Regions from separate parts of the Rhodoglobus galactosidasius genome, predicted to be linked through region 3. Evidence: riboswitches for the same ligand, from Rfam matches in the RefSeq annotation. Region 3 holds a riboswitch; each other region holds the start of a gene.

The links. A riboswitch is a leader RNA that binds a small molecule or an ion and turns the genes downstream of it on or off. The one in region 3 is predicted to bind thiamine pyrophosphate.
Region 1: it holds a riboswitch for thiamine pyrophosphate, as region 3 does, so the genes downstream of both, thiC (phosphomethylpyrimidine synthase ThiC) here and ACTJJW_RS11970 (ABC transporter substrate-binding protein) in region 3, are expected to answer to the same signal.
Region 2: it holds a riboswitch for thiamine pyrophosphate, as region 3 does, so the genes downstream of both, thiM (hydroxyethylthiazole kinase) here and ACTJJW_RS11970 (ABC transporter substrate-binding protein) in region 3, are expected to answer to the same signal.

Annotation. Positions count from the first base shown of each region.
Region 1 is NZ_JBQIAV010000002.1:161,146-173,370, reverse strand. Features, by position in the region: gene thiE (thiamine phosphate synthase) at 1-436, shown strand, start outside; gene thiC (phosphomethylpyrimidine synthase ThiC) at 668-2,320, opposite strand; TPP riboswitch at 2,314-2,421, opposite strand; gene ACTJJW_RS03385 (NUDIX hydrolase) at 2,541-3,035, opposite strand; gene ACTJJW_RS03380 (SDR family oxidoreductase) at 3,010-3,786, opposite strand; gene ACTJJW_RS03375 (NfeD family protein) at 3,888-4,454, shown strand; gene ACTJJW_RS03370 (SPFH domain-containing protein) at 4,451-5,365, shown strand; gene ACTJJW_RS03365 (glycerophosphodiester phosphodiesterase family protein) at 5,340-6,122, shown strand; gene ACTJJW_RS03360 (RNA polymerase-binding protein RbpA) at 6,266-6,631, shown strand; gene ACTJJW_RS03355 (polyprenol monophosphomannose synthase) at 6,628-7,353, opposite strand; gene lnt (apolipoprotein N-acyltransferase) at 7,346-8,911, opposite strand; gene ACTJJW_RS03345 (DEAD/DEAH box helicase) at 8,924-11,356, opposite strand; gene tatC (twin-arginine translocase subunit TatC) at 11,412-12,170, opposite strand; gene tatA (Sec-independent protein translocase subunit TatA) at 12,222-12,225, opposite strand, start outside.
Region 2 is NZ_JBQIAV010000013.1:26,011-38,235, reverse strand. Features, by position in the region: gene ACTJJW_RS13895 (ParA family protein) at 1-671, shown strand, start outside; gene ACTJJW_RS13890 (segregation and condensation protein A) at 655-1,503, shown strand; gene scpB (SMC-Scp complex subunit ScpB) at 1,535-2,152, shown strand; gene ACTJJW_RS13880 (pseudouridine synthase) at 2,145-2,918, shown strand; gene ACTJJW_RS13875 (prephenate dehydrogenase) at 2,915-3,997, shown strand; gene cmk ((d)CMP kinase) at 3,994-4,668, shown strand; gene der (ribosome biogenesis GTPase Der) at 4,683-6,203, shown strand; gene ACTJJW_RS13860 (DHA2 family efflux MFS transporter permease subunit) at 6,276-7,784, opposite strand; TPP riboswitch at 7,979-8,070, shown strand; gene thiM (hydroxyethylthiazole kinase) at 8,062-8,871, shown strand; gene thiE (thiamine phosphate synthase) at 8,868-9,578, shown strand; gene ACTJJW_RS13845 (bifunctional hydroxymethylpyrimidine kinase/phosphomethylpyrimidine kinase) at 9,575-11,137, shown strand; tRNA gene ACTJJW_RS13840 (tRNA-Pro) at 11,215-11,288, shown strand; gene ACTJJW_RS13835 (hypothetical protein) at 11,481-12,225, opposite strand, start outside.
Region 3 is NZ_JBQIAV010000009.1:51,300-58,646, forward strand. Features, by position in the region: gene ACTJJW_RS11945 (hypothetical protein) at 1-318, shown strand, start outside; gene ACTJJW_RS11950 (IS3 family transposase) at 588-1,514, opposite strand; gene ACTJJW_RS11955 (transposase) at 1,511-1,825, opposite strand; gene ACTJJW_RS11960 (DUF4158 domain-containing protein) at 1,846-2,034, opposite strand; gene ACTJJW_RS11965 (bifunctional hydroxymethylpyrimidine kinase/phosphomethylpyrimidine kinase) at 2,167-2,391, shown strand; TPP riboswitch at 2,457-2,566, shown strand; gene ACTJJW_RS11970 (ABC transporter substrate-binding protein) at 2,658-3,677, shown strand; gene ACTJJW_RS11975 (ABC transporter permease) at 3,747-4,556, shown strand; gene ACTJJW_RS11980 (ABC transporter ATP-binding protein) at 4,549-5,343, shown strand; gene ACTJJW_RS11985 (LLM class flavin-dependent oxidoreductase) at 5,346-6,662, opposite strand; gene ACTJJW_RS11990 (3-oxoacyl-ACP reductase) at 6,674-7,347, opposite strand, start outside.

The DNA.
Region 1 (12,225 bases), on a different contig from region 3:
TCGGGCCGATATCGCCGCACTCTCCGAAGCCCCGGTTTTCCACATCGGCCAGAAGGACCTGCCTCTGTCCTCTGCCCGTCGGCTGCTCGGCGACACGGTCGCGATCGGCCTTTCTAGCCACACGCCGGGACAGATCGATGCCGCTCTGGCCGCCGAGACGCTGGACTACTTCTGTGTTGGTCCCCTCTGGGCGACACCGACCAAACCCGGACGGGCTGCGGTCGGCCTGGAGTTGGCCAAGTACGCGATGGAGCGGATCGCCGCGACCGGAAGGGTCCTGCCGTGGTATGCCATCGGCGGCATTGACCTGACGAACATCGAGCAGGTTGTGGCGGCTGGCGCGAGCCGGGTTGTTGTGGTGCGCGCGATCACCGAGGCGGACGACCCGATGGATGCCGCGCAGCGGCTCCTGGCCCACCTGCCCCCGCTGGGTTAGCCGGCCTTCCCTGCCTGCAGCACCGCCGGGACCGGCGATGCTCAGCACCCGGGGTGTGGCGCTTAACTCAAGGCCTAGGGCGTGCGTTGCCATGTTCGATATCCCTTCGCTAGTGCTCACTAGACAGGTTCAACGGGTATTCATCTCCGCTCCCCCATCCGGCGGAGCACCTCGTGTCCGAATGCTCCACGTGATGCGCCATCACGTGAGGGGACCCAAGTGGACAGACGTTTAGATCGCCCGGATGGGAAGGTAAACCGAACTGCCCAGCCGAGCGAATTCCGCAGACTTGTCGGCCATGCCCGCGTCAATGGCCTCCGCACTCGTGAGGCCGTTCTCTTCGGCGTACGCCCGGACATCCGCTGAGATGCGCATGGAACAGAATTTCGGCCCGCACATGGAACAGAAGTGGGCGGTTTTCGCCGGCTCAGCGGGCATGGTTTCGTCATGGAAACTGCGGGCCGTGTCGGGATCGAGGGACAAGGCGAACTGGTCGTTCCAGCGGAATTCAAACCGGGCCAGGCTGAGCGCATCGTCTCGTTCCTGTGCACGCGGATGCTGTTTGGCCAGGTCCGCAGAATGGGCCGCGATCTTGTAGGTAATCACCCCCGTTTTCACATCGTCGCGGTTCGGCAGCCCGAGGTGTTCTTTCGGTGTGACGTAGCAGAGCATCGCCGTGCCAGCTTGGGCGATGATGGCCGCACCGATCGCGGAGGTGATGTGATCGTAGGCTGGTGCGATGTCGGTGGCGAGCGGGCCGAGCGTGTAGAACGGGGCTTCTTCGCAGAGTTCCTCCTCCAGCCGCACGTTCTCCACGATCTTGTGCATGGGCACGTGCCCGGGGCCTTCAATCATGACCTGAACGCCGTGAGACTTGGCGACCTTGGTCAGCTCGCCCAGGGTTCGCAACTCCGCGAACTGGGCCTCGTCGTTCGCGTCGGCGATGGACCCTGGACGCAGGCCGTCACCGAGTGAGAAGGTGACATCGTAGCGGCGCAGAATCTCACAGAGCTCGACGAAGTGGGTGTAAAGAAAGCTCTCCTCATGGTGCGCGAGGCACCAGGCCGCCATAATCGACCCGCCGCGGGACACGATCCCGGTGACACGTTTAGCCGTCAGTGGCACGTACCGGAGGAGAACCCCGGCGTGCACGGTCATGTAATCGACACCCTGCTCGCACTGCTCGATCACGGTGTCGCGGTAGATCTCCCAGGTCAGGGCGGTCGGATCACCCTTCACCTTTTCCAGGGCTTGGTAGATAGGGACCGTCCCGACGGGGATGGGCGAATTCCGCAGGATCCATTCTCTGGTCAGGTGGATGTCCTTGCCCGTTGACAGGTCCATCAGGGTATCCGCGCCCCACCTGGCCGCCCAGACCATCTTCTCGACCTCCTCCGCGACGGATGAAGTGACCGCTGAGCTGCCGATATTTGCGTTGATCTTCACCGCGAACGCCTTACCGATGATCATCGGCTCGCTCTCCGGATGTCGGTGGTTCGCCGGGATAACCGCGCGACCGCGGGCGACCTCATCGCGCACGAGTTCGACCGGCAGGCCTTCCCTCGCAGCGATGTACGCCATCTCGGGGGTGACGATGCCAGCCCGCGCCCAGACCAGCTGGGTCGCGGCCCCATCGATCGGTGCAGGCCGGTCCCAGTCGTTCCTGGTCTTCGGCAATCCGGCATCCACATCGATCATGACGCTCTCGTCGGTGTACGGACCCGACGTATCATAGAGGTCGAAGTGGTCACCATTGCTGAGATTCACCCGGCGCACGGGCGTAGTCATGCCGGGGAAACCGGCAACCGTTTCGTACCTCTTCGTGCTGCCCCAGATGGCCCCCGTGGTGACCGCGGACAGAGGTGTAGCGTCGATTGTGCTCATTCGGCAGATCTCCCTACGCCGGCATTACCCGGACAGGTTCAACGGTCGACGGCCCTAGCCGTCCTCTCAGCTCGCTGGTGCGAGCTCCCGTGGTTAGTTATTGACAACCCCACTCTAACCGGAATTAGGCATCGGTGGAGTAGCAGGTGACCTACTGGCCGATGGTTCGTTGTCTTTTGGGCGAGGCTGTCGAGAGATCGGCTTCGATGGCGCAGCCGAGCTATGCGTCACGTCGATCCTCAATCTGGGCACGAATCACATCAACCAACTCCGCCGGTTCACAACGGTCAGTTGTTGCATCAAGCTCGTCCACCGTCCACCAGCGGTGCTCGAGAACATCCACATGCTCATCATCGGTCCACAGTGCGTCAGACGGCACGAAAGCATCTGTGACAGCCCTGTAGAACACGGCATGACCAGTGTCATGGTCGGCAGCATCCCACTCGACGTCGAAATCGTGCGACCACACGGGTTCGCCGAGATCGGGCAGCACGAGCCCCGTCTCTTCCTGAAGTTCACGCACAGCCGCCTCGTAGTGCGACTCCCCCGGATCCACGCCGCCACCGGGCGTCAACCAGCGCGCGATACCGCTCGTATCAGGCGCCTTCGTGAGAAAGAGCAAGAAACGCTGATCACGATCGAACAGCAGCACACGGCTGGTAGCCCGGTTCACCGGCATCCGCAGTTCGTTACTTGTTGAGGAAGTCTGAGACATCGCCGACGTAACGCGTGTTGTTCTCGGGGATCGGCTCGACAGCAGCCGACGCAACCTCAGCGGCGAACTCGCTCACGTTGTACAGGCGGCCAGCAGCCTCCTTGCGAGCCTCGATTGCACCAGGGTTAGCGCGCTGCAGCAAAGTAGCCGTGATGGTTCCTTCGATCATGTCGCCTGAGACAACCACAAAGCTGATGCCCTTAGCCGCGAGCTCTGGGATCAACTCGCGCAGAGCATCCTCGCCGGCACGCTTGCTGAGAGCAACCGGCACATACTCGGGCATCGTCTCAACAGTGCGGATGAAGTGCGCTTGGTGGCTCGTCACGAATACAACACGCGATCCCTCGTGCAGCAGCGGCAACATCGCCGTCAAGAAGTTGACCTGAGCGTCACGGTTGAGCTGCATGGCGTAATCCTCAGCCATGCCACCCTCCATGCCACCGGATGCGTTCAGTACCAAAATTTCTAGGCCACCGAACTCAGCGTTCACAGTGTCGAACAGTGCCGTAACGGTTTCGGGATCGGTGAGGTCGGCGCCAATAGCGATCGCTGAACCGTCAGTCTCATTGAGCTGTGCAACCAGCTTGAGGGCGCGAGCCTCCTTGTTGCGGTAATTGATCGCAACGCGTGCGCCAGCCTGCGCAAAGTACGCGGCAGTGTCGGCACCAATCCCCCGCGATGAGCCAGTAATGAGCGCGCGTACGCCGTCGAGCGAGTGGGCTGCCAGAGGATTCGAATTTTCGCTATTCACCCTGCAACTTTAGCGGTCGAAGCCGCGCCGTGCAGTGATCTAAGTGCTAGCGTCGGGAGTGAAGATTTGTCGAACAGCGCAACGATGAAGGGCGCAGCACAATGCTCATTGATCTAACCGATTACTTGTGGATCCTGTGGCTTGCCCTTGTCGTGCTGTTCATAGTGATCGAAGTGCTCACTCTCGAGTTCACATTCCTCATGATCGCCGCAGGAACACTCATCGGTGGCCTCGGCGCCAATTTGCTCGGCTGGCCGTGGTGGCTCCAGGTTGCCCTTGCCGCTGCCTTCTCGGGTCTGCTCATCTTCACCATCAGACCTGTGCTGCTGATGAACCTCGAAAAGGGCTCAGATCCGGCTAAGAGCAACGTCGACGCACTCTACGAACTCGGCGGACGCGTTACCGGCGCATTCGCGAACGGCGTTGGCGAAGTCAAGCTCGACAACGGAGAGACGTGGACCGCTCGCATCGACGACCGCTCCCCCGCATCCGCCATCCCGGTCGGCAAACGCGTAGCTGTTGCGGCGATCGAAGGCGCGATCGCTGTGGTTGTTCCTGAACCCGCTGCTGCTACCGTCCAGCCCAAGGACCCGAAGCATCCCGCAGCCGAACCCCGCACCACCAAACCTCGAGCGACTACAAAGTCGCCGCGAAAGGAAGAAAAGTGATTGATCCCGCTGGTTTTATAGGCCAGATCTTCGTGGTGATACTCCTCGTTGTACTCGCCATATTTGTGATCGTGACCCTGTTCCGTGCGATTCGCATTGTTCCGCAAGCTCGCGCAGGAGTCGTTGAGCGCCTCGGAAAGTACCGCAAGACTCTGCTGCCCGGACTCAACATCCTGGTGCCATTTATCGACCGGATGCTGCCGCTCATCGACCTTCGCGAACAAGTTGTTTCGTTCCCTCCGCAGCCAGTAATCACCGAAGACAACCTCGTCGTTTCCATCGACACAGTCGTCTTCTTCCAGGTAACGGATGCTCGCGCCGCGACCTACGAGATCGGCAACTACTTGGGAGCTGTCGAGCAGCTCACCACCACCACGCTGCGAAACGTCGTTGGTGGTCTCAACCTCGAACAGGCGCTCACGAGCCGCGACAACATCAACACGCAACTTCGTGTCGTACTTGATGAAGCGACCGGTAAGTGGGGCATCCGCGTAGGCCGGGTTGAGCTCAAAGCGATTGACCCGCCCCTCTCGATCCAAGACTCGATGGAGAAGCAGATGCGTGCCGAGCGTGACCGCCGTGCACAGATTCTTACCGCCGAGGGAACCAAACAGGCCGCGATTCTCGAAGCCGAAGGTTCACGTCAGGCCTCCATCCTCGAAGCTGAAGGTCAGGCAAAGGCTGCTGTGCTCCGTGCAGACGGTGAAGCCGCAGCGATCAGGACCGTCTTCGCCGCCATTCACGAAGGCGATGCTGACCCGAAGCTGCTTGCGTATGAATACCTGCAAACGCTGCCTAAGCTTGCCAACGGTGATTCCAACAAGATGTGGATCATTCCGTCTGAACTGACGGAAGCACTCAAAGGCATTGGTGAGGGATTCTTTAGTGGCAAAGGACCAGTCGCGCGCTAGCGGCAACTCGTCGTACCTCTCCCCTGCAAGTCCCCGCGTGTTCGCGCACCGGGGGCTTGCGGTCGATGTACCCGAAAATACAATGCTCGCTTTCGCGAAGGCAGTAGCAATCGGAGCTCAATACATTGAGACGGATGTGCACGCGAGCCTCGACGGTCTGGCTGTCGTCGCGCATGACCCCAGCCTCACTCGCGTCGCAGGCCGAGACCTCAAGGTCGAGCAACTCACTATGGCGGAGCTGCGACGAATCGACCTCGGCGACGGTCAAGGGTTCTGCTCGCTCTCCGATGCCCTCGATGCCTTCCCCGAGACACGATTCAACATCGATGTGAAGTCCCGCGGGGCCGTGTCGCCCACAGTTCGCGCCATCCGAGATCTTTCAGCGACAGAGCGCGTACTGGTGACCTCATTTGATGAGAAACGTCGCGCAGCGACCGTCGAACAGCTGCCCGGGGTGGCAAGTTCGGCATCCGCCCGACGTTTCTTAGTAGCGCTGCTCAGCGCCAAGACAGGCATTTCGCCGGCAACGCGCCGCGCGCTCAGCGGCCTCGTCGCCATCCAAGTGCCCGAGAAGGCGCTAGGGTTGCGGGTGACCACTCAGCGGATGATTCACCGTGTGCACGCTCTCGGACTCGAGATGCATGTGTGGACGATCAATGAACCGCAGCGAATGCGTCACTTGCTCGATTTGGGAGTCGATGGAATCGTCACCGATCGAGCAGATCTAGCCCTCGAAGTAGTGGACTCGCGCTCCTAACCAGGCAGTGCATAATCCACGTCTCAGCAGCGAAATCGTTGTCAAAGACTGACAACTCGCTGTGAACACTGCGCGCTTGGAAGCATTCGTTCAGCAAGAGGGTCTATTACTTGTAGAAACCGCGAATTGAAGGAGGCCACACGATGGCAGATCGCAGCTTGCGCGGCATGAGACTTGGAACCCAGAGCCTACAGAGCGAAGAGGGTGTCGAGTTTTCCCCGCGGAAAAAGAGCACATATAAGGCAGCCGACGGCAACACGTTCGAAGTGATGTTTTCGTCCGACGCCGAGGTGCCCCAGCAGTGGCACGATGCCAAGACTGGTCAGGAGGGAACACTCCTCGATAGCGAAGGCGAACTCGTCGAACTCGATCTCGTGGACGTCAAGACCCCCCGTAGTCATTGGGACATGCTCCTTGAGCGTCGCACGCGTCCCGAACTAGAAGAGCTTCTTCAGGAACGTCTCGACTTCCTGCGGGCCCGTCGCGGTCAGCAGAAGATCGGCGCCTAACGGCGTACTGTTTTCAGGGTCGCCGATAGCCCCCAGGCGGTGACCCTGAGCAGTGCCTCTGCAACAATTCCTGCATGCATTTTCGACCGGCCCGTTGAACGCTCAACGAATGTGATCGGATGCTCTACCACTCGGTAGCCTGCACGTTCTAAGTTCCAAGCCAGCTCCACTTGGAAGCAGTAACCCTGCGATGAGACTCCTTCAAGGCCAAGCTCTTTTAGCGCGCTCGCACGGAACACCCGGTAGCCGGCCGTGAGATCTTGGATGTGTGACCCGAGCACCATGCGCGCATAGGCATTGCCTGCTCGCGAAACGCTGTGCCGAAACCACGGCCAATTCTTTACCGAGCCGCCATCTACCCAGCGAGACCCGATGACGAGATCGTTTCCGGCTTTGGCCAGCTTCATCATGGCAGGCAGCTCGGTGGGGTCGTGCGAGCCATCCGCATCAATCTCGACAATGTAGTCATAGCCATGGTTGAGCGCGTGCGCAAAGCCTGCAAGATAGGCCTTACCTAGGCCTTCCTTCTTCCCCCGGTGCAACACTGATACGCCAGGATCTGCCGCTGCGAGTTCGTCGGCCCGCTCCCCTGTGCCGTCTGGGCTTGAGTCGTCGACGACCAACACGTGTGCACGAGGAACGGCCTGCCGAAGCTTGCCGACAATCGACGAAATGTTCTCGATCTCGTTGTACGTGGGGACGATCACCACGACGTTAGGCACTCTTCCTCCGACCGGCGAGTGCCGCGACGACGAGCGCGCCGAGTCCAATTCCTGACACGAGCCATTCAATCTCACGACCCCAGAAAACGGCCGGCGTGATGGTGCTACTCAACGGAACATCCTCGATCATCGCTGCCGCGGTATACCAGGGCACCTCAGCGATCGTTGTTCCATCGGGCGCGATGATCGCGCTCAGACCGACAGTAGAGATGTTGACAACGCTGCGACCGAGCTCAAGGGCGCGGATTCGCGCCATGGCCAACTGCTGGGCGCTTTCATCGGTGCGGCCGAAATCAGCGTTGTTCGATGAGGCGATGATGAGCTGTGCACCCTGCTCAACTGACTCGGTGAGAATTTGATCATCCACGATATCAAAGCAGATGTTCACACCCACGGTGACACCGTTGATATCAAACACCATGTCAGTAGTTCCTGGAGTGTAATCGCGGCCGATGAGTCCGATGAGGTCAGGCGCAAACTGCGACCAGAAATCCCGGTTCGGAACATATTCGCCAAACGGAACGGGATGGCGCTTGTCATAGATATCTGCGACGCCCTCCCCCGGCATCCAGAGAAGTTGACTGTTGTAAATGTTGCCGTCACGTTCAGTGATGTCTCCGGAAATCAAAGGTGCACCGGCGCGTTCAGCGACATAGTCAAAAGCGGATGCCGCATAGCTGTTGTTCAGCGGCGAGATGTCGGTGCCGCCTTCAGGCCAGACGACGAGATCGAGATCTTCGCCGTAGAGAGGTTCAGTTGCCTCGAGTTGTGCGTTGAGAAGGTCGCCGCGATCCCGCTTATCGAAATAACCCGCCTTGCCGTTGCCCTGCACGGCACCAATCCGCAACGACCCTTCGGGCGCTGAAGCCCATGCTGGAGTGTTGACGAGAAGCGTGAAAACGGCAACAGGAACGAATGCCGTGCGCAGTGCTCGAGAAACATGCTGTGACCGCTTGTCTAGGGGAAGTTCGCGGTAACGCGACCATAAATATTCGAGTGCTGCCAGAGCGAGGGCGACAACGAGCACCATGATAAAGCTGACACCAGAGATCCCGAGCCACGCGAAAAGCGTGGCAAGCGGACTCTCGGACTGAGAGAGCGCAACTCGGCCCCACGCGAATCCACCATACGGCCACACGCTCGCCCACGCTTCTCGTGCCGTCCACAAGCCGGCGACAACGAATGCTAGACCGATCGTGGAGCCCCACCCCGTGCCGAACGCGCGCGGCAGCCATCGGTAGGCCAAGGTAATCGCGAGAGTCCCCACAGCGAAAAACATCGCTTCGAGAATTGACAAGGCAGACATCGGCACAGGCCCCAAGAAGAGCGATGCCCACTGAATATGCGTGAAATAGAATGCTGCGCCGGCAAGGAACCCGACGAGCAGAGAGCTACCGACACTTCGCCCCCTCGCAGCGATAAGAACGAGGGCAATGCCGAGGAAGGTAAGCGGCCAGATATCTTTGTCAGGGAATCCGGCATCCAGCACCGGGCCTGAGGCGAGTGCAGTAACTACTGCGGCCCAGAGGGGCAGCACGGCAACGGGTTTGTGGAACATCACTTGTTGAGCCTAAGCGACAGAACTGTAAGCGACGATTCCGCGCCGGATGCCGTCGAGAGCTTTGCGCGCCGTGCGACCGACGTCGCCATCGGCAACTACTGAGAGCTGATCGAGAAGATCAATCGCCTGCTTTGTTGAGCGCACAAAATCGCCAGCAGCCATGTCGGCCAGATCGAGCACCGAGTCGAGGTTGGCGCCGTTCGCCCAGCGGTACATCGCGAGCGAAAGCCCGGTTGCGAGCGGTTGGCTGCCCGGCAGACGGTTGTCCCGTTCAAGATCGTCGAGCTGTGCCCACAGAGTGGACGTCTTATCGAAGGCTTCGCGGAACGGGCCACGAGGAAGATAACGGTCGCTGAGGTCACCCTCATCGCGTCGGGGTTCATAGACGAGAGTGGTTGCCATCGCCGCCATCGACGCGGCATCCAAATCTTTCCAGAAACCGTGACGAAGACATTCAGCCACGAGCAGGTCGCGTTCGCCATAAATGCGACGAAGAATTCGGCCATGCTCGTTGATTGTCATCTCTCCGTTAGCACCGGGTTCGATGTAGTTGAGCTGAGTAAGAACATCGGTAACCCGATCGAAAATCTTAGCGACGGCACCGGTGCGGTTCTGAATCTGACGGCTCAGCTGATCTGTCTCGCGCTTAAGCCGCCACCACCGCTCGGCCCAGCGAGCATGAGACTCACGCTCGGGGCACGCATGGCAATCGTGTTTGCGCATCTGGCTACGGAGACTTGCGAGCTTGCGCTGGCGTCGCTCCCGATCGGCCCGCTGGTTCGGATCGTTCTTTGGTGATGTCTTGCGCTCGAGGTCGTTCAACTCACGGCGGATACGCGAGTACTCAGCAAAGTTGCCCAGATGGCACTGCATCGACTTCTCATAGCCCTCAAGCGAGTTCTTCTGAGACCGAACCTTGCGCGCCAAGTCGACAACTGCGCGGTCTGCTTGGAACTGCGCGAAGCTCGACTCCAAGATTTCGCGAGTGTGTTCCCGACCGAAGAGTTCGATCAGGTTCACCGCCATGTTGTAGGTCGGCTTGAAGCTTGAATTGAGCGGATAGGTACGGCGCGACGCAAGAGAGGCCACCGCTTGTGGATCCAAACCATCAACCCACTGGATGACCGAATGGCCCTCGATATCGATACCGCGACGGCCCGCACGACCCGTGAGCTGGGTGTACTCACCCGGGGTGATCGGAACTCGAGCTTCACCATTGAACTTCTCGAGCTTCTCAAGCACAACGGTGCGCGCCGGCATGTTGATGCCCAACGCAAGGGTTTCCGTGGCAAACACGGCCTTCACAAGCTTCTTCTGGAAAAGCTCCTCAACGACCTCTTTGAAGGCGGGCAGCATGCCGGCATGATGGGCAGCAACACCGCGCTCGAGCCCGTTCAGCCACTCCCAATAGCCAAGCACGGCAAGATCTTCGTCGAGTAATGTGCGGCAACGTGCCTCCACGATTTCGCGGATCTCATCACGCTCCTGGACAGTCGTGAGGCGAACACCGGCACGAAGAACCTGGTTCACAGCTTGATCACAGCCCATGCGACTGAAAATGAAGAAAATCGCGGGCACCAGGTTTTTGGAAGAGAGCATCGCGACGACATCCGCGCGGTCCATTCTGGTGCGTGCGGGTCGACCGCCGCGTGATTCGTACCGCCCGCTGTTCTTGCGGTTGCGAACACTCTGGCTGCGTCCACCCAAACGAGCCATTTGAACGAGCTCGGGGTTCACTCGGTTCGTTGCCGCGAGCCCAGAGGAGTCGAAAAGATCGACAAGTTTGCTGCTGACGAGAACATGCTGCTCTAGAGGCACAGGGCGCTCCTCTGAGACGATAACTTCCGTATCGCCTCGTACGGCTTGCAGCCAGTCGCCAAACTCCTCAGCGTTCGATACTGTCGCGCTCAGCGAGACCATGTGAACATCTTCGGGAAGGTGGATGATCACCTCTTCCCAGACAGCACCGCGGAAGCGATCGCCCAAGAAGTGGACCTCATCCATCACAACGGTGCTGAGATTGCGCAACAAATCAGATTTGGCGTAGAGCATGTTCCGCAGCACTTCGGTCGTCATAACGACGATCCGCGCGCTTGCATTAACGTTGGTGTCGCCCGTCAGAAGACCGACGTTTTCGGCGCCGTACTCGGTGACCAGTTCTTGGAACTTCTGGTTGCTGAGCGCCTTCATCGGCGCGGTGTAAAAGACCTTCGGGCCGTCGAGCTGCATCGCCCGATAGATCGCGAACTCGGCGATGATCGTCTTGCCTGCGCCCGTAGGCGCTGCGACCAAGACGCTCTTGTCGTCTTCGACCACCTGGCAGGCCGAGATCTGGAACTCGTCAAGATCAAAACGCTGGCTGGCACGAAAAGCTTCAAGCACGGGGTAACCGCGACGCTTCTTCGCCGCAGCGAAACGTTCGGCGGGAGACAGATCAGTCATTAGCTACAGCCTAAACGGTGGCGGCATAGGCGGGTGCAGCATGCGCGGATTCAGCCTAGGCGTCGGCGCCCAGGTCGGCATCGATCCTCGCGGCGCGTTTAGCCGCTCGTCGATCGTGGAGCCAGGCGATAAACGCGGCAATGAAGTAGAGCACAATCATGGGGATCGCGAGCAAGAACATCGAGATGACATCTGCGGCTGGTGTGGCGATTGCAGTGAAGACGGTTATCGTCAGAATTGCAATTCGCCAACCTTTGAGGATCGCCTGTGCCGACAGCACACCCACCAGGTTCAACAGAACGACAAATACGGGCATAACGAACGCGATTCCGACTGCGAGTAACAACTTCACTATGAAGTCGTAGTAGTACTTCGCGTTGAGGTTCGAGAGATCTTGATCGCCGGCGAATCCCAGCATCAGAGTGATGATATTGGGCATGACATACCAGCCCGCTGCACAACCGGCGAGAAAAAGTGGAATCGCTGTCGCAAGAAAACCGATCGCGTATTGCTTTTCTTTGCGTACGAGCCCCGGTACGAGAAACACCCAGACCTGATAGAGCCAGATCGGACTTGCGGCAACAATCGCCACAGTAAAGGCGATCTGTATGCGGATATCAAACGCTTGCGTGACAGCGTCGTAGTTGAGGGCTGCTCCTCGCCCCGTCGACTCAGCAATGTTCGTAATTGGAGCACGCAAAGCGCTAATGAAGAAGTCAGCAAAAATGAATCCCGCGACCGCGGTGACCAGAATCGCGATCGCCGAAATGAACAGCCTTTTCTTGAGTTCTACGAGATGTTCGCCGAGCGACATCCGTTCGTCACCCTTAGAACGCCACCTCTCGGCGCGCACTGCCATACGCGGTTAG
Region 2 (12,225 bases), on a different contig from region 3:
TGCTCGCGATCGACTTCGACCCTCAGGGTGCCCTCTCGGCGGGCCTGGGCGTGCCTACGCACGATGTACCCACCATCTACGACCTACTGCTCGGCACGATTAAGAACCCGGCAGAAGCAATCGTGCACACGAACATTCCCGGGCTCGACGTGATTCCGGCCAATATCGACCTTTCGGCTGCTGAAGTGCACCTCGTCAATGAGGTTGCCCGCGAAACGATCTTGGCGCGAGTGCTGCGCAAGGTCAGCGATCAGTACGACGTAATCCTCATCGACTGCCAGCCCTCACTAGGTTTGTTGACCGTCAATGCGTTGACGGCCGCTCACGGCGTTCTGATTCCGTTGGAGTGCGAGTTCTTTGCGCTTCGCGGCGTCGCTCTGCTGGTTGAGACGATCGAGAAGGTTCAGGATCGCCTGAATCCCGCGATCAAGCTTGACGGCATCTTGGCCACCATGTTTGATTCGCGCACGTTGCACTCGCGCGAGGTGCTTGAGCGCGTCGTCGAGAACTTTGGCGACGATGTCTTGGAGACCGTGATTGGTCGCACCGTGAAGTTCCCGGACGCGAGCGTCGCTGGCGCGCCCATCACGACCTTTGCCCCCGATCATTCCGCGGCACACGCCTACCGCCAGGTGGCGCGAGAGCTGATCGCCCGTGGCGCCGTCGCCTAGCGATGTGGAAGAGGCCCAGTCGCCGGCGCCGGGTTTCGCGGTCTCGCTCAATAACTTCACCGGGCCATTCGACCTATTGCTTTCGCTGATCACTAAGCACGAACTCGATATCACCGAGGTTTCGCTGTCGAGGATCACCGACGAGTTCATTGCTTACCTGCGGGATATCGAGTCCACGGGCGATGGCAGCGGCGATGGAATCGATGAGCTCGACCAAGCCAGCGAGTTTCTCGTCGTTGCGGCGACCCTGCTCGACCTCAAGGTTGCCGGGCTTTTGCCTCAGGGCGAACTAGTGGATGCCGAAGACGTCGCCCTGCTCGAAGCCCGCGATCTGCTCTTCGCGCGTTTGCTGCAGTACCGGGCGTTCAAGCAGGCAAGTGACTGGTTCTCGGGCCACTTCGACGCCGAGTCGACGCGCACGGTGCGTTCGGTGCGACTCGAAGAGAAGTTCCGCACGCAAACTCCCGAGCTGGTGTGGACGCTCAGCCTTGACGATTTCGCCGCCCTCGCGACTCTTGCGTTCACGCCGCGAGAGATTCCGAGCGTTGGGCTCGACCATTTGCACGCACCGCTGATCAGCATTCGCGAACAGGCCGCATATGTGGTCGCATTGTTGCGTGCGGGGGAGCCGATGACGTTCCGACAATTGATTGCTGGTGCGGAGCTCAAAGGCGTGATTGTTGCGCGATTCTTGGCCGTATTGGAGCTGTATCGCGATTCACATGTGGCGTTTGAACAGATCGAGCCGCTGGGCGAGTTGACCGTGCGCTGGACCGCGCAGCACTGGTCAGACGATAGCCTCGCTAATCTGGGAGCTGACTATGGAAACTAATGCTGTAATAACTGACGCCTCAACCGAACAGTTGGTCGCTGAGTCGACGGTCGACGATGCGCCGACTGCGGAGCCGACCGCCGAAGAACTTGAGGCCGGTCCCGTTGTTGACCTCGCACGCGGGCTCGAAGCGATCTTCATGGTGGCCGACGAGCCGCAGAGCCTGGTGAGCTTAGCGACCGCGCTCAATGCGCCCGTTGCGGAGATTCGCAAAACGATTACCGCCCTGCGCGCCGATTTTGATGGCGAAAGCAACGGCCCCCGTCGTGGTTTTGAACTGCGCGAAGTGGGCGGCGGATGGCGCATTTACGTGCGTGCCGACTACGACGCTGCGGTGCGCGACTTTGTGTTTACCCAAAACCCGTCACGTTTGAGCCAGGCTGCCCTCGAAACTTTGGCCGTCATTGCCTATAAGCAACCGATCAGCAGGGGAGCGGTCGCCGCCGTGCGCGCCGTCAATGTTGATTCGGTTGTGCGTACGCTACTAGGCCGAGGACTTATTACGGAGGCGTTTACTGACAACGAGACGGGCGCCATCCATTACGAAACAACGGAGCTTATGCTCGTGCAATTGGGGATCAACTCCATTGCCGAATTGCCTCCGATCTCGCCGCTCTTATCTGATGGCTCGGATGGTTTTGATGAATAACGCTAATGGCGCAAGCCCCAGCAATCCCGAAGGTGAACGCCTTCAAAAAGTTATGGCCGCGGCCGGAGTTGCCTCGCGTCGGGTATCGGAAGACCTGATCTATCAGGGACGCGTTGCCGTGAATGGCAAAGTGGTCGAAGAGGCTGGCCGCCGCGTGACGCCGACCGACCGGGTAACCGTGGACGGCACCGCGATTCAGCTTGACACGACGAAGCGCTACGTGATGCTCAATAAACCCGTGGGCGTTGTGAGCTCTATGGCGGATGAGAATGGTCGCCCCGACCTGCTCCCGTTCACAGGCAACTACGACGAGCGGCTCTTCAACGTTGGCCGTCTTGACGCCCAAACGTCGGGCCTGATTATTCTCACGAACGATGGCGAACTCGCTCACGTGCTCGCACATCCCTCGTTCGGCGTATTGAAGACGTACATCGCCAAGGTCGAAGGAACCGTGAGCGCGCAGACCATTTCGCAGCTGATGAAGGGCATCGAGCTTGAGGACGGCCCCATTGCGGTCGACAAGGCGCGGGCGCTCGGCCGAGCATCCAACAACGAAACGATGGTGGAACTGACTCTGCACTCGGGTCGCAACCGTATTGTTCGTCGGATGCTGGAAGCCGTTGGCCACCCGGTGATCGATCTCGTTCGCCGCCAGTTTGGTCCGCTCAATCTTGGCAGCCTTGGCGTGGGCCGCACCCGCAACCTGACGAAGGTCGAGTTGGGCGCGGTGTTGACGATCGCCCGTGACGCCGAGGAACAGTCGTGAATCTTGGCCGGATAACCGGGCAGGTGCGCATCGTTGGTGCTGGACTGCTCGGTGCGAGCATTGGGCTCGGCCTACGCGCCAAGGGTGTCGATGTGATTGTGCACGATGCGTCACGCAGCACTGTGACGCTCGCGATTGACTACGGGGCTGGTCGTGTACCGCAACCCGACGATGCGCCCACGCTCGTGATCGTTGCTGTTCCACCCGACGTCACGGCCGAGGTTGTCGCGAGTGAACTTGCGGCGTGGCCCCGAGCGACCGTAACGGATGTCGCCAGCGTGAAAGTGGGCGTGCTCGACGAACTGATCGCACTGGGTGTCGATCTTGATCGCTACGTTGGATCGCATCCACTCGCTGGACGCGAACGTGGCGGTGCCAGTGCCGCGCGCGCCGATCTGTTCATTGGTCGACCGTGGGTGGTTGGCCGGGGAGAACCTTTCCGACGCCGTGCGGTCGAAGATGTGGTCATCGAACTCGGTGCGATTCCGGTGGCGATGTCTGCTTCCGAGCATGACAATGCGGTGGCTCTGATTTCGCACGTTCCCCAGGTGGTGGCGAGCCTGCTCGCGCACCGGTTGGCTGGGGCATCCGAAGCTGCTGTTGCTCTTTCTGGCCAGGGACTGCGCGACACCACCCGCATTGCGTCAAGCGCGCCCGAGCTGTGGGTGCAGATTTTGGGCGCAAACTCGGGCCCGGTCGCCCAGATTTTGCGTGAGCTGCAGACCGAGCTTGGCGTGGCGATCGATGCGCTGGAGACACCGGATGCACCTGGCGCACGTCGCACGATCGCCGAACTGCTCGCCGGAGGAAACGCGGGAGTCGCTCGTATCCCCGGCAAACATGGCACGAGCAAGCACTTCAGCCAGCTCGTTGTGATGGTTGACGATAAGCCGGGGGAGCTGGCGCGACTGCTCACCGAAATCGGCGAAGCCCAGGTGAACATGGAAGACTTGCGCCTTGAGCACTCACCGGGCGCCCAATTCGGTCTCGCCGAAATCTCGGTGCTGCCCGAAAAGGAAGCCACATTGATTAGCGAGCTCGAAGCTCGTGGTTGGAAGATTGCAGAGACCTTCGCGTGAACAAGAACCCGTCGTTTGTTGTTGTGGCCGTCGATGGCCCGGCCGGCAGCGGAAAGTCGAGTGTGTCGAAAGCGACCGCTCGCGAGCTCGGCTTTGACTACCTAGACACCGGGGCCGCCTACCGCGGTCTGGCCCTGCACTGCCTCGACCGTGGTGTTGACACCCTCGGCCCGAGCAACGTGATCGATACACTTCCGCGCTTTGAGTACACCATCGGGATTGACCCCGACAACTACTTTGTGAAGGTCGACTCGGAGATCGTGACCAACGACATCCGCGAACCTCGTATCACCGGTGTTGTGTCGAACATTGCCCGCATTCCTGAGGTGCGCGAACACATGGTTGAGCTGTTCCGCAACATCATCGCTGGGAGCGAAAAGCCGGGCATTGTGGTCGAAGGTCGGGACATTACGACGGTCGTTGCCCCCGACGCTCAGGCACGAATTCTGCTAACTGCCGGTGAAGAAGCTAGAATGGAAAGACGTGCGGCCGAACTCTCCGGAGAATCGAGCGCGACAACGGCGCAACAACTCAGTTATCGAGATGCGCAGGACTCCAAAGTCGTGGACTTCATGAACGCCGCAGAAGGAGTCATCACCATTGACTCGACCAATCTTGACTTCGATCAGACCGTGACGGCCGTCGCGAGTTTCGTTCGCTCCAGCATGTAACTAAAGGACTACCCATGGCCGATCATTCGCCCGCCGAAGACGACTTTCCCGAACTGAATCCGGCTCTCGTCGAACGACTTTCCGGCATGAACGAAGACGAGGCTGCGCAGCGCACCTCCGCTTTACGCGCCGGCCTCAGTGACTACGATCTCGACGATGAAGACCTTGAAGTTCTCGATTCGGCCAGTGACGATCCTGATGCGATCTACTATCTGCCAGCGCTTCCCGTGTTGGCCATCGTTGGCCGCCCGAACGTAGGTAAGTCTGCTCTCGTCAACCGAATCATCGGTCGTCGTGAAGCTGTTGTTGAGGACACCCCCGGTGTTACTCGCGACCGCGTGAACTACAAGGCCGAGTGGAACAACCGTCACTTCACCATCGTCGACACCGGCGGTTGGGAGCCCGACGCTAAGGGCATCGACGCTTCCGTTGCTGCCCAGGCTGAGATCGCGATCGACCTCGCCGACGCTGTGCTGTTTGTGGTGGATGCCACCGTTGGCCCCACCTCGACCGACGAGCACGTCGTGCGCATGCTGCGTGCCACCAAGAAGCCAGTGATTCTCGTTGCCAATAAGGTTGACGACGTTCACCAGGAATCGGATGCCGCATCGCTCTGGAGCCTCGGCCTCGGACAGCCGTGGCCCGCCTCCGCTGTTCACGGTCGCGGCGTTGCCGACTTGCTCGACCATGTGCTCACGGTTCTTCCCAAGATTTCAACGGTTGCTAAAGAAGAAGTGGGTGGCCCTCGCCGCGTCGCTATTCTTGGTCGCCCCAACGTCGGCAAGTCGAGCTTGCTCAATAAGACTGCCGGTGAAGAGCGCGTTGTTGTTAACGATCTTGCGGGCACGACTCGTGACCCGGTTGATGAGCAGATCGAGCTTGGCGGAAAGTTCTGGCGCTTTGTTGACACCGCGGGTATCCGTCGCCGTGTTGCGTTGGCTCAGGGCGCAGATTTCTACGCAACGCTGCGCACCAGCGCAGCGCTGGAGAAGGCTGAAGTTGCTGTCGTCATCTTCGATGTCAGCCAGCCGCTCAGCGTGCAGGACCTCAAGATTGTTGACCTCGTGCTCGAATCGGGCCGTGCGCTCGTTCTGGCCTTCAATAAGTGGGATCTTCTCGATGACGAACGTCGTGACCTGCTCGAACGCGAAATCGACAAGGACCTGTCGCATGTTGCGTGGGCGCCTCGCGTAAACATCTCGGCAAAGACTGGTCGCCACATGGAGAAGCTGGTTCCGGCTCTCGAATTGGCGCTGGAGTCGTGGGATACCCGCGTTCCGACCGGAAAATTCAACGCGCTTCTTGCTGAACTCACGCAAGAGCATCCTCACCCGCTTCGTGGTGGCAAGCAGCCGCGCATCCTGTTCGGCACGCAGGCATCAAGCCGCCCACCGACGTTCGTGCTTTTCACGACCGGATTCTTGGATCCGCAGTACCGTCGATTCATTACGCGTCGACTGCGTGAGATCTTCGGCTTCGATGGCACGCCCATCCAGGTCAACATGCGTGTTCGTGAGAAGCGCAAGCGTAAGTAGTTGTTGAAATGCCAAACGGCGAGTCACTCTCTTTCGAGAGGCGACTCGCCGTTTGGCATTACGCAGTGGCCGCTAGTGGCCTGCGGGTGCTTCGCTGGGCTGCAACTCAGATGCGGGGCGCCTCACAAAGAACGTGGCCACGACGGCGAAGAGCGAGATGATTCCGCCAGCCATGAAGGCGAGGCGAACGCCGCCGGCGAGGGCGACGGTGTCTGTCGCGCCGTCTGAGGCCAGAGCGACCGACTGAACCGTCAGCAAGGCGATGAACAGTGCTGTTCCTGCGGCGCCGGCAAGTTGCTGCACGGTGCCGATGGTGGCGCTGCCGTGTGAGTACAGGTGCGGTTTGAGTGTGCCCAGCGCCGAGGTGAACAGCGGTGTGAACATGAAGGCGAGGCCGATGCTCATGGGGATGTGGATGGCGACGACCATGAACGGTGAACTGGTTTCGGAGAGCATGGTGAAGCTCCATAGTGATGCGCTCACCAGGATCGACCCCGGGACCATGAGGGGCCGGGGGCCGACTCTGTCATAGAGGCGGCCGACTACGGGGCCAAGCAGACCCATGATGAGGCTGCCGGGCAGCACGAGAAGTCCGCTCTGGATGGGTTCGAGTCCGAGAACGTTTTGAGTGAACATGGGCAGCAGAATGATGGTGCCGAATAGCGCCGCCATCATGACCATCATGAGGCCGATGGAGATCGCGAAGCCGGGGGCGGCAAAGGTGCGCAGGTCGAGTAGCGCGCTGTCAGTCTTTTGCAACTTGAGCTGACGGATGATGAACAGCGCAAGGCTGACCGCTCCGGCGGCGATCGGGATGCCGGGGGCAATGAGAACAGGGTCACCGCTGGCAGATTCGCCGAGACTCGAGAGCCCATAGATCAGGCCGGCGAATGCTACGGCCGAGAGGATGACGGACAGCACGTCGATCGACACCTTGCGGGGGTCAGTAACGTTTCTGACCTTGGTGATGCCGAGCACGAGTGCGGTGACGGAGATGGGGATCATCACGATGAACACCCAGCGCCAGTCGAAGACGGCCAAGACGAGTCCGGCAACGGTGGGTCCAGCTGCGGGCGCCATCGACATGACGATGGAGACGTTTCCCATGGTCTTGCCGCGAGTTGCCGGGGGTACGAGGGTCATCACGGTCGTCATGAGCAGCGGAAGCATCATGGCGGTGCCCGAGGCTTGAATCACCCGTCCGACGATGAGCACGAGGAACGTTGGCGCAATAGCTCCCAGCAGGGTACCGGCGGTGAAAAGGGACATCGCGGTGATGAAGATGCTGCGGGTCGAGAAGCGTTGGATGAGGAATCCGGTAATCGGAATCACTACCGCCATCGTCAGCATGAACGAGGTCGACAACCACTGGGCGGTGCTGGGCTCTATGCCCAGGTCGGCCATGATGCGGGGGATAGCGACCACGAGCGAGGTCTCGTTGAGGAACACCACGAAGGTCGCCGCAAGCATGAGGGCGATAACGAGGCGGTTGCGACCACTGTGATCGACCGCTGCCTCTGGCCCGGGTGTCCCGCGCTCAATGAGGGGGATACTGCCGGTAATCGGCGTCGTGCTGGTCATGGGATCCTGTCGTGCTGCAAATAGCGTCGTGCAAATCGTGGGACGAAGCAGCAGCCGGGGTTGAAATGGGCGCACAAATCTAACGTCATCTTTATTGTCACCGAAGCCAACGACATCCGTCAGTGAAATAGTCCACATTCGCTTCCGCCTGAGGCGAACATGAGCCCGCGCCAACCCGCTATCGTGGAGGAACAACTTGTGACACGGGGTGCCCTGCGGGGCTGAGATCACACCCGTCGAACCTGATCTAGTTAGAACTAGCGAAGGGATGTCGTGCATGTCGCGTACGCCACCACACCTACTCACTGCCACTCAAGATGCGCTCGAGGCGGTGAGATCGTCGTCGCCGCTCGTTCAGTGCATCACCAATAGCGTGGTGGTGGGCTTCACCGCTAACGCTCTGCTCGCGGTGGGTGCGGCTCCGGCGATGGTCGATATTCCGGATGAGGCGGGCATTTTTGCCGGTATCGCTTCTGGGCTGCTGATCAACCTCGGCACCTGCAGCGCTGAACAGCGGGCCGCTGCCCTCGAAGCTGCCCCTGCTGCCAATGCTGCCGGAACGCCGTGGGTGCTCGACCCGGTTGCGATCGGTGCTCTGCCGGTGCGCACTCCTCTCGCCCACCAACTGCGCGAACTTGGCCCGTCGATCGTGCGCGGCAATGCCTCGGAGATTATGGCGCTCGCCGAACTCGGTGCTGGTGGTCGTGGTGTCGACAGTACGAACAGTGTGGATGACGCGCTCGCCGCCGCGCAGAGCCTGGCTCGGGCATCCGGTGGTGCTGTTGCCATCTCGGGAGCGACTGACGTGGTGACGGACGGCGAGAGTGTTGTGCGGCTGTCGAACGGGCATCCGGTGCTCACGAGGGTGACGGGTGGCGGTTGTGCGCTGGGTGCGCTCATGGCGGCGTTTGCTGCGGTCACCCCCGATAGTCTGACTGCTGCGGTTGCTGCGACGACTGTGTACACGGTGGCGGCGGATCTGGCGGCCGAGCGTTCGGCACTGCCCGGCAGTTTTGCGGTGGCCCTGCTCGATGCACTGAACGAAGTCTCGGTTGATGACATTGCGGCGCGGGCGGTGATCGTATGAGCGGCGGTTCTGTGACCGGCTACCGCGAGAGCTTCGACCTCTCTACCTATCTGGTGACTGACTCGGGCCAGGCACACGCTGCCGGACACGACCTTGTTGATCTCGTCTCTGAGGCTGTTGCCGGGGGAGTGACGATCGTGCAGTTGCGCGAGAAGGACATGCCGGCCCGAGATTTTCTTGATCTGGTGCTGCGGGTGTCCACGGCGGTGGGGCTGACGGTGCCGGTGCTCGTCAATGATCGGGTCGATGTGTATCTGGCCGCCCGCGAGATGGGTGCCCGGGTTGCTGGCGTGCATGTGGGTCAGGGAGATTTGCCCGTTTCGGCGGTGCGCGCGCTCGTCGGCCTCGATGCGATTGTCGGGCTGAGCGCTGCGACCGGCGATCAACTCTATGAGGCGGGTGTGCGCACGGCGGGTGTCGACTATGTCGGTATTGGTGCCCTGCACCCCACAACGAGTAAGGTCGATGCCCCTGAGGCTTTGGGGCACACACGCATTGCGGCACTCATTGCGATGAGCACCCTGCCGACAGTCGCCATTGGTGGCATCGGGGTGGATGACTTGCCCCTGCTGCGCGCATCGGGTGCGGATGGCGCCGCGGTGGTGTCGGCGATCTGTGGTGCGGCTGATCCGCGGGAAGCGGTTCGGGCGCTCGCCGAAGCCTGGGCTGGCGAACCTGTGGGAGAGAGCGAAGGGGAAGACGCATGAGCGGGGCAGCATTCGAACCGCGCGGTGTGCCCACGGTGCCAACAGCGCCACCACTGCCCCCAATGACCACGGTGACCGCGGTGCCTCGCGTTCTGAGTATTGCCGGTAGTGATCCGTCGGGTGGTGCGGGCATCCAGGCTGACCTGAAGTCGATTGCGGCCAATGGCGGCTACGGTATGGCGGCGATTACGGCATTGACGGCACAGAACACGCTGGGGGTGCGCGGTGTGCATGTGCCTCCGGCCGAGTTCTTGCGGGAGCAGCTTAATGCGCTCAGTGACGATATAGCGATCGATGCGGTGAAGATCGGGATGCTCGCTACCACCGAGGTGGTTGCTGTGGTGCGTTCGTGGCTGGAGCAGGTGCAGCCGCCCCTGGTGGTGCTTGATCCGGTGATGGTGGCGACGAGCGGCGACCGGTTGTTGGATGCGGAGGCTGAGCAGGCGCTGCGGGAGCTGGTGCGGTTGTGTGACCTGGTGACTCCGAATATTCCGGAGCTGGCGATCATTGCCGCGGAACCTGCCGCCGAGACCTGGCCTGAGGTGCTGGCGCAGGCCGCGCGGGTGTCTGCGTCCTACGGGGTGCGGGTGCTGGCCAAGGGCGGACACTTGAGTGGGGTGGAGGCTCCGGATGCGCTGGTGGATGCCCGTTCCGGGAACGCCCCGGTCGTGACTGAGTTTGCCGGCATCCGCATAGACACCAGCAACACGCATGGAACAGGCTGTTCGCTCTCGAGCGCTCTAGCCACTCGCATTGCGGCGACGGGTGATTGGGCTGCCGCTGTAGGGGAGTCGAAGCGGTGGTTGAGCGAGAGCATCCGTGCCGGTGCGGCGTTGCAGGTGGGGAGCGGGCATGGTCCCATCAACCATTTTGCGGGGTTGTGGCAGCGCGGGGGTGTGGTGACGGCGCCGACGCCGGCTGAGGTGCGGGAGCACTGGTGGGCTGAGGTGGCGGGCATCCGGGCGCAGATTGATGGGGGCGACTTTGTGCGTGCCCTCGGCGATGGTTCCCTCGACCGTGCCGACTTCGTGTGGTATTTGGCTCAGGATGCGCTCTATCTGCGGGATTATGCGCGGGCGCTCGCCGAAGCCGCCCGGCTGGCTCCCACAGCGGCGGAGCAAGCGTTTTGGGCGTCGAGTGCTGAGGCCTGCATTGTGACGGAGTTGCAGTTGCACGAGTCGTGGTCTCCCGAGGGCGAGGTGTTCGCTGCTTCACCCAGTGCGACAACCACGGCATACCTCAACCATTTGCTCGCAACAGCTGCCCGTGGTGACTATGCGGTGCTCGTTGCGGCCTTGTTGCCGTGTTTCTGGGTGTACCACGACGTCGGTTCGCGCCTGCACCCGCTAGCGCACGCCGAGCACCCCTACGCTGACTGGCTGACGACCTACGCCGATCAGGAGTTCACGGATGCCACGGAGCAGGCCATCACGGTAGTGACGGCGCTCGCAGCAGATGCAACCCCGCAGGTTCGGGATGCGATGCTCACCACTTTCGTGGCCTCCACGGAGCACGAACGCGAGTTCTTCGCCGCTGCGTTTGGTGTCGCGCAGACCTGATCTGGCTCCCGCGCCCGTTTTGGGCCTCAATATGAACGCGGGCACTCCGTTTCCACGGTAAGCTATTTGAGTTGTCACGGGCTGTGGCGCAGCTTGGTAGCGCACTTGACTGGGGGTCAAGGGGTCGCAAGTTCAAATCTTGTCAGCCCGACAGATACACGGAAGGGACCGTCCGCCAGGACGGTCCCTTCCGTGTATCCCGAGGTCTTATAAGCGGGGTCCCCGCCGCGCCGGTTCCGGCGCATCGCTGCCGCGAGCAACTCGGTCGCTGTGGGCTACTGCGATGTGACGGCCGTGCCGGTGGGGCGCAGCCCGACAATGAGAAGCCTCGGAATTACGCAGATCATGCGGGTTCCGGCTTGCGCTGTGGCGCATCGACTGGGTGTTGGATCGACGAGTCGTTCGTGAGTTCGTCTTGTTGCACTACGTCGCGCGTAGTCAGGTCGTCGAGAAGATCGTCACTACGAGCCTTGGCGGTGTTCATGATCGACTGCAACGACTTTGCGATGCGCTCTGTCCGCTTCTCTTGGCGTGACGCGATGTTCCAATTCATGTTGTCGTAGTCCGACTCTGTGCTGGCCTGACTCCACTGTCGGAAGTCAAGGACGAAGGTGTCGGTGTATCGCAAAATTTCCTTCCGCCACCAACGACGCCACGGTCGGCGGTGCTGCTGCGGAAGATCAGAGTAGGTGGCCGTCACAGAGTACTTTTCCGGTCGCTTCTCCTTGTAGTAATCGGGTGCTCGATCGAACGTGTACAAGATTCGGCGGCCGGGGGCAAGCATCGAAACTTGCGAAGGATCCGCGAAAACTGCGTTCAAGGTAGCCGCCTGATCGCGTAGGCCGGACTCAAATGGTGGATCGACGCGCAGGATCACATCGCTCGCGGCCGTCACCCCGATGTTCTTGATTTCAACTTGCATAAGAATTGATTTGAAAGCAAAGTCGACGATCACATACGGGCGGCTCCGTGCTCGCTCCGTGGCGAAGTGCGCTCGCAGTTGTCCGAGTGCGATCACTGCGGCGACGACCGCAGCAACGAGTGTGAGACCCGCGAACAATGCCGACCATTCATCGGGCGTCGGCGCT
Region 3 (7,347 bases):
TGGGAAGAGCTGCGCTCGTGGGTCGAGTGGATCTGCGAACGCTTCTCAGTCCCAAACGAAGTTATCCCGGATTGCTGGTGGCGACATGGAGCACTCGTAGAAGAACTGTCCGCGCTACAAACCGCATGGACCGTCTCCTATGACACCACCGATGCCGGCTATGGCCCCATCGGCTTCGTCGAACGTTGGCACAACGCTCAAGCCAGATTCCGGCAAATATCCGGAGGCGCATGCAGCCAAGGACACCGCGCCGATCGCGCCCGAACATTTCCGGTCGACGACGAGTGGCGCCGGTGGAGCGCCACCAGCCACGCCTAGTCCGAAGCATCCGGCCAGAACCAGAAGAGGGGTTCCATCGCAAACGACTTGGCGATGGAACCCCTCTCACATGCGGCCAGCGTGTAAATCGCGGAGCTCAATAGCGGGGATCTCGCGCCGCTACTTGGCGGTGTTGGCCCTGAACCTCCGTCTTGTATCCCATGGGTGGCGGATTCAAGTGGTGTCTGCAACACCGGTTGAATCCGCCGCGCTTCAGTTACGAGACACATTTCCGTCCGAGGCGGTGTGAACCGCCCTGGGTTTCGTTCCTAGGTTTTCTCTTGGGAAGCGGTCGCTCTCAAGAGTGATTCAGCATCAGCGTAGTACTCGTTCTCGGCTTCGGTCGGGGTGCGGTAATCGAGCTCGGAATGAAGGCGCTGGTTATTCCACCACCACACCCATTCCAGCGTTGCGAGTTCGACCTGCTCGACGGTGCGCCACGGCCCGCGAGCACGGATCAGTTCCGTCTTGTAGAGCGCGTTGATGGCCTCAGCCATCGCATTATCGTAGGAGTCGCCGACGGTCCCTGTTGAGGGAATGGCGCCAAGTTCCACGATCCGGTCCGTGTAAACCAAAGCCATATAGTTTGATCCGTGATCGGAGTGATGGGTCAGCCCAGTGAGGTCGCCGCCGGCGTCGAAGGCGGCCATGTCCAGTGCTTGAAGAGGCAGAATGTCGGCCTTCAGCGTCGCTGCGACATTCCAGCCCACGATACGACGTGAGAACACGTCAGTGACGAACGCGACATAGGCGAAGCCCTGCCAGGTGCGCACATACGTCACGTCAACGACCCAGAGCTTGCGCGGTGCATCAGCGTGGAAGCGTCGCTGCACGAGATCCGTGGGGCGTCGCCCTGCTGGATCCGATTTCGTCGTGAACACCCGCTTTGACCGTTTGACGCCGCGCAGCCCCTGGGCTCGCATGAGTCGCCCGGTCTGATCCCGGTCGATCTCCCAGCCCTGCCGCTTCAGCAGGCGATGCATTTTCCGGACCCCGTAGACGCCATAGTTCTCGGCGTGAAGCCGTGCAATCTCGCCGCCGATTAGCTGATCCGACAGGGTTCTCGCCGACGCCGGGCGGCCTTTCGCCGCACGATACCCGCGGGCCGTCACGAATCCCACCTCAGCTGCGCGCATCGTGCGGCAGACGAGCTCGACCCCAAAACGATCCTTCATCACGTCGATGAAGCGGATCATCTCGACGAGGTGCGGCCGAGCTCGGTGGCGAAAAATACGCTCGCAGACCGCAGGATCTCGTTCGCCTTCTCTAGCTCCACGATCTGCTTCTTCAACCGTTTGATCTCCACCTGCGCCTCGGAGGTCGTCCCGGGCTCACGACCGGCGTCGATATTGGCACGCTTCTTCCATAACCGCAACGTCTCAGGATTCACGCCAAGCCGGCCGGCGACATGGCTGGCCGCAGCGAAATCAGACAGGTGATCAGGACGAGCCTGCGCGAGCATCCGCAACGCACGCTCACGAAAATCGGCTGGGTAAGGGTTAGTCATAGTTCCATCCTCCAAAAGGATCAGACGGAACGAAACCCAGGGCGGTTCAACGCGAACCCGAGCTGAGAATACTCACCCCGCCGGACAGCGACCAGGGCTCGATCCTCGTCGTCCAGGAAGAACACGCGTTCCAAATCCGCCCGCGACGGCGCAGCAGTAAACCGCCCGTACGCAGCGACCTCATCATCACTCAGAAACTCCACCGGCATCTGACGAACCTACGCCCCCGCCGGAACGCAAAACGACCCCCATCGGAACGACCAATCACGCCAGCTCACGCCCGACAGGCATCTAAACGTGACTGACCGTTCCATTGCAGCTCAACCCCCGAGACCATCCAGGTGAGCGCCCCGCGAGTGGCCACTTTCAACACGCACGGGACAGGATGCTCAATGTCCTCTGCAATGGCAACTCTCCAAGCGCGGCACAATGATTGGAACGAGGCGCTGACGGTGACCAAGGCCTGGCTTCAGGACAGCTTGAGGTGTGCTGACGATCTCCATGTCGGCTCTGGGCGCGGCCCGATTCACCATTTTCACCAGCTCTGGGCCGCGGGGAAGGCCTAACAAGTCGCCGCCGCCGTGGGATGCGGCGGACCGGAAGCACATCGGGTCCATTCTCGGTTATGCTCGCCTTTGTACACGGGAGTCCGGTGAGCCGGGCTGAGAGGGAGCTCTTCAAGCTTCGACCGTTGAACCTGATCTGGATCATGCCAGCGCAGGGAGGCCATCAATCTCACATCCCGTGCCCAAATCCCTTTAAGGAGGGCACGACAATGGACGCACCACATTCGAATAATTCCGTCCGCAATCGACGACGCTGTGCAGGGGGAATGATCGGAGCCCTGGCACTTGCGGCCACGGCAGCGCTGACCGGCTGCGCGTCGGCGTCACCGCCAGGCTCCGTTTCCGGCACCGAGACCACGCCGATTAGTTTCGCGCTCGACTGGACGCCGAACACAAACCACACCGGACTGTATGTAGCCATCGACAAGGGCTATTTCACCGAGGCGGGCCTGGACGTTCAGGTGCTCCCCTATAGCCAGTCGTCGACCGACGCCCTCATCAACGCGGGCGCCGCCAACTTCGGCATCAGCTTCCAGAACACCGCCACGTTCGCGGCGGCAGCGGGGGTGGGGAATGTTTCGGTCATGTCGGTGCTCCAGCACGATGCCACAGCGATTGGTGTTTTGGCGTCCCGCGATGACATAACCAGCCCGAAGGACCTCGACGGGAAGATCTTCGGAATGGCCGGGCCCAGCGCTACCTTTCCCACGGAAGCGTCCCATGCCATCAAGAATGCGGGCGGAACCGGCGAGTTCACCCAGGTCACGCTCGGTACCTCCGCCTATGAGGCGCTCTATGCCGGCAAAGTCGACTTCACGTCGGCCTTCACGACCTGGGAGGGAATTGATGCGTCCCTGCGCGGCACTCCGATGAAGTTCTTCAACCTCTCTGACTACGGCGTTCCCGACCAATATTCGGTGATCGTCGAAGGAAACAAGGGCTGGATCAAGGAACACGCCAGTGCTACCAAGAAGTTCGTTCAGGCCCTCCAGAAGGGGTATCAGTACGCCGCTGACCACCCGCAGGCTGCGGCCAGGATCCTGATCGACGCGAACCCCGGCGTCTTCGAAAACACTGAACTCGTCTACCGCAGCCAGAAGGAATTGAGCGCTAACTACCTCAAAGACGCCACCGGCCAGGTGGGCACCCAAACGAGCGCGCAGTGGCAGCAACTGGCCGACTTCCTCTACCAGGCCGACCTCTTGGTGGACGGAAACGGCGACCCACTTACCGCGCCCCTGGACACCTCCACGCTATTTTCCAACCAGTACCTCAGCGAGAAGTAACGCTCCCGGTCGCGCGACTCGAACCAGGTGAACACTGTGACCGCACCGACGAGCACTCGAGGCGAAAGCATGCCGAAAACTGTTCCCCGCCGAACAATTCGGGGCGTCAAAACAGCACTCACCACGCTGGTTCCCTCTCTGGTGATCGTCATCGCTCTTCTGGCGGCGTGGCAGATTGCCGTGACCGCGGGCCGAGTGCAGCCGGCAATCCTCCCCTCCCCCTGGCGCATTCTGGAACAGGGGTGGAACGCCCGGGACGCCATCTGGGCGAACACCATACCCACGCTGCACGCAACCTTTCTGGGCTTCGCTGTTTCCCTGACGGTCGCATGGGCCCTGGCCATCGTGATCGACTTCTCGCCGTGGCTTCGGCGGGCACTGATGCCGCTGCTGGTGGCATCTCAGACAATACCCATCATCGCCATTGCGCCGCTGATGATCATCTGGTTCGGTTTCGGTGTGCTGCCCAAAGTCATCGTCATCGCACTGGTGACGTTCTTCCCGGTCACGGTTGGACTGATCGACGGCTTCAATCGAACCGATCATGAAGCCACTAATCTGCTGCGGAGCATGGGCGCCAACCGGTGGAAACAGTTCGTCTACGTGCGGCTTCCTTCCGCGCTACCGTCGTTCTTCACGGCACTGCGCATCGGAATCGCCTACGCGGTCACCGGGGCTATTTTTGCCGAGTACGTCGGAGCCCAACAAGGACTCGGAATCTACATGGCCCTGATGAAGAACTCGTTCCGCACAGACCTCGTCCTCGCCGCCGTCGTGGTCACCACGACAATCAGCATCTGCCTCTTCCTCCTGACCTACGTCGCCGAGCGGCTGATCATCCCGTGGCACTCGAAAGAACGCAGGAGCCGGAATGTCTGACGCCCAGGCGGCCGCGCCCAAGGTCGAGGTGCGCGGCATTGGTAAATCTTTTCAACTCGGGAAGGGGCAATCACGGCAGGTCATCGACAACGTCTCTTTCTCCGCACAGCCAGGTGAATTCGTTTCGATCATCGGCCCGAGTGGATGCGGCAAGAGCACCCTGTTCAACATCATGGCCGGACTGGAAAAGCCCAGCACGGGCGACGTCCTCGTCGATGGCGTAGCCGCCACGGGGGAACGCGAGCATTGTGCCTACATGCCGCAGAAGGACCTACTTTTCCCTTGGCGCACCATCCTTCAGAACACCGCTCTCGGCCTCGAAGCTTCCGGCGAGAGTAAACAGAACGCCCGTTTGGCCGCTCAGGCGCTTTTCCCGGCCTTTGGCCTCTCCGGTTTCGAGAAATCGCACCCGTTCGAGCTCTCCGGCGGTATGCGCCAGAGGGCCGCTCTACTGCGCACCGTGGTTCAGGGCCGAGACGTTCTCTTGTTGGACGAGCCGTTCGGTGCGCTGGATTCGCTGACCCGCACGGAAATGCAATCATGGTTGCAGGGCATGTGGTCCAGGAACTTGTGGACCGCAGTGCTCATCACCCACGACATTCGCGAAGCGATTTACCTGGCCGACAGGGTAGTCGTTTTGAGCGCACGGCCAACGTCTGTGCGCCTGGACCTCACCATCGACCTGCCGAGGCCACGCCAGTTGTCGATGATGACCTCGGCGGTGTTCAAGGAGCATGAACTCGAACTTCTCACAACTCTTCACGAGCAATCCCGCACGTCACTCTAATTTCAGCGCTGAAGTGACACCATGGGCCGCTCCAGTCCCAGATTCCCGCGTAATGTGCCGGCGGTGTAGGCGGTACGGAAGAGTCCACGTCGTTGCAGCACCGGGATGACCTCGTCCACGAAGTCATCCAGCGATTCCGGCAGGAGGGGCGGCATTAGATTGAATCCGTCTGCGGCGCCGGAGTGGAACCAGAGCTCAATCCGGTCCGCAATCTGCTCCGGGGTGCCGAGCATGGTGCAATGGCCGCCCCCGGCGGCGAGCCGGCCGAGCAATTGCCGCACTGTGGGTTGCTCCGCCTCGATGATGCGCAGAATCGTGGCGTACCGGCCCTGCGGGCCGCTGAAGTCGCCGAGCGGTGCCAACGGCGGCACCGGGGCATCCAGTTCCCAGCCGCTGCAGTCCTCCTGCACGAACACACTCAACTGGGCCAAGGACTGCTCCGCCGGGAGCAGTGCGTCGACTTCGGCCTGTTTGGCGCGGGCTTCGGCCTCCGTGGAGCCCACATAGGTGACCAGTCCCGGCATGATGGATACGTTCTCCGGGTTGCGCCCGACAGCGGCGATCCGCCGCTTCACATCCGCGTAATAATCCTGGGCGCTCTGCAAATCGTGGGCGACCGCGTAGATTCCTTCCGCGTACCGGGCAGCCAGATCCCGGCCCTGCCCAGACGCGCCGGCTTGGAACAATACCGGCCGGCCCTGCGGCGACCGTGGCACGGTCAACGGGCCGTCCACGCGGAAGTGTTCACCGGCGTGATCGATCGGCCGAACTCGTGCCGGGTCGGCGAAGAGTCCGGCACGATCCAGGATGAGGGCGTCATCGGCCCACGAGTCCCACAGGCGCAGCGCAACCTCGATGAACTCGGCCGCCCGGCTGTACCGGTCTTCGTGGGAGGGCATCGCCTCCAGCCCGTGGTTGCGGGCCTCGGCATCGAACATGGAGGTGACCACGTTCCAGCCGACCCGTCCATTACTGATGTGGTCGAGGGAGGCCAGCATCCTCGCTGCGTGGAAGGGAGTGTAGAAGGTGGCAGAAACAGTGCTGACCAGACCGATCCTGTTCGTAACCCGTGCCATCGCCGCCAACGCTGTTAATGGCTCGAAGAACCACCGGGGGCCGGCAGTGACGTCGCCGACGGACTGCCCATCGGCGAAGAACACAGCGTCAAAAAGGCCGCGTTCCGCGGTTTGAGCAAGACTCTCGTAATAACCAATATCTCCGAGCTGCTCCAGTGACGACCCGGGGCGACGCCAAGCAGCGCTGTGGTGGCCGCAGCCCATGAGGAACGCATTGAAATGGAGCTCGCGCGGGTTCGGCATTACGAACCCTCTCAGTTCATAACCAGGCCGCCGTCGACCACCAGATTCTGACCGGTGACGGACCGCGCCCAGGGGGACGCGAAGAACAGAACGGCGTCGGCGAATTCCGCCGGGGTGGTGACCTTCCCAAGCGGGGTGGAGGCGGCGATGAAATTGAACACCTCCTCGGGGGTGGCAGCGCTCGCATCCGTTGTGCGTAAAAGCCCGCCGGAGACCATGTTCACCGCGATATTGTGCTGGCCGAGATCTGCTGCCAGGGTGCGAGTCAAGGCCAGCAAGGCCGCCTTGGCGGAAGTGTAGTCGTGGTATGGAACCACTGGGTTCTGGAACAGGTTGGTGCCAATATTGATAATTCGGCCGAACCCGAGTTCGCGCATGCCGGGCAGTGCCTGCTGAGTGGTGTTCAGCGCGCTGCGCACGCTCCCGGAGAACTGGGCCTCGAACTCCTCCCAGGTGATTCCTGCGGCGTCGGAGCGGGCGTCACCGTTGAACGAGAAATCCGCCAGCGCGTTATTGACCACCGTGGTGACGGGGGAGCCGAAATGTGCCGCAGCCGCCGCGAGCAGTTCCGCGACCTGAGCGGCATCCGTGACGTCGGCCTGCACAGCAAGCGCCTGCTTACTGCCATAGTCTGCAGCGAGAGCCTGCGCGCCGGCCGCGCTGTTGCGGTAATTAATGACCACTC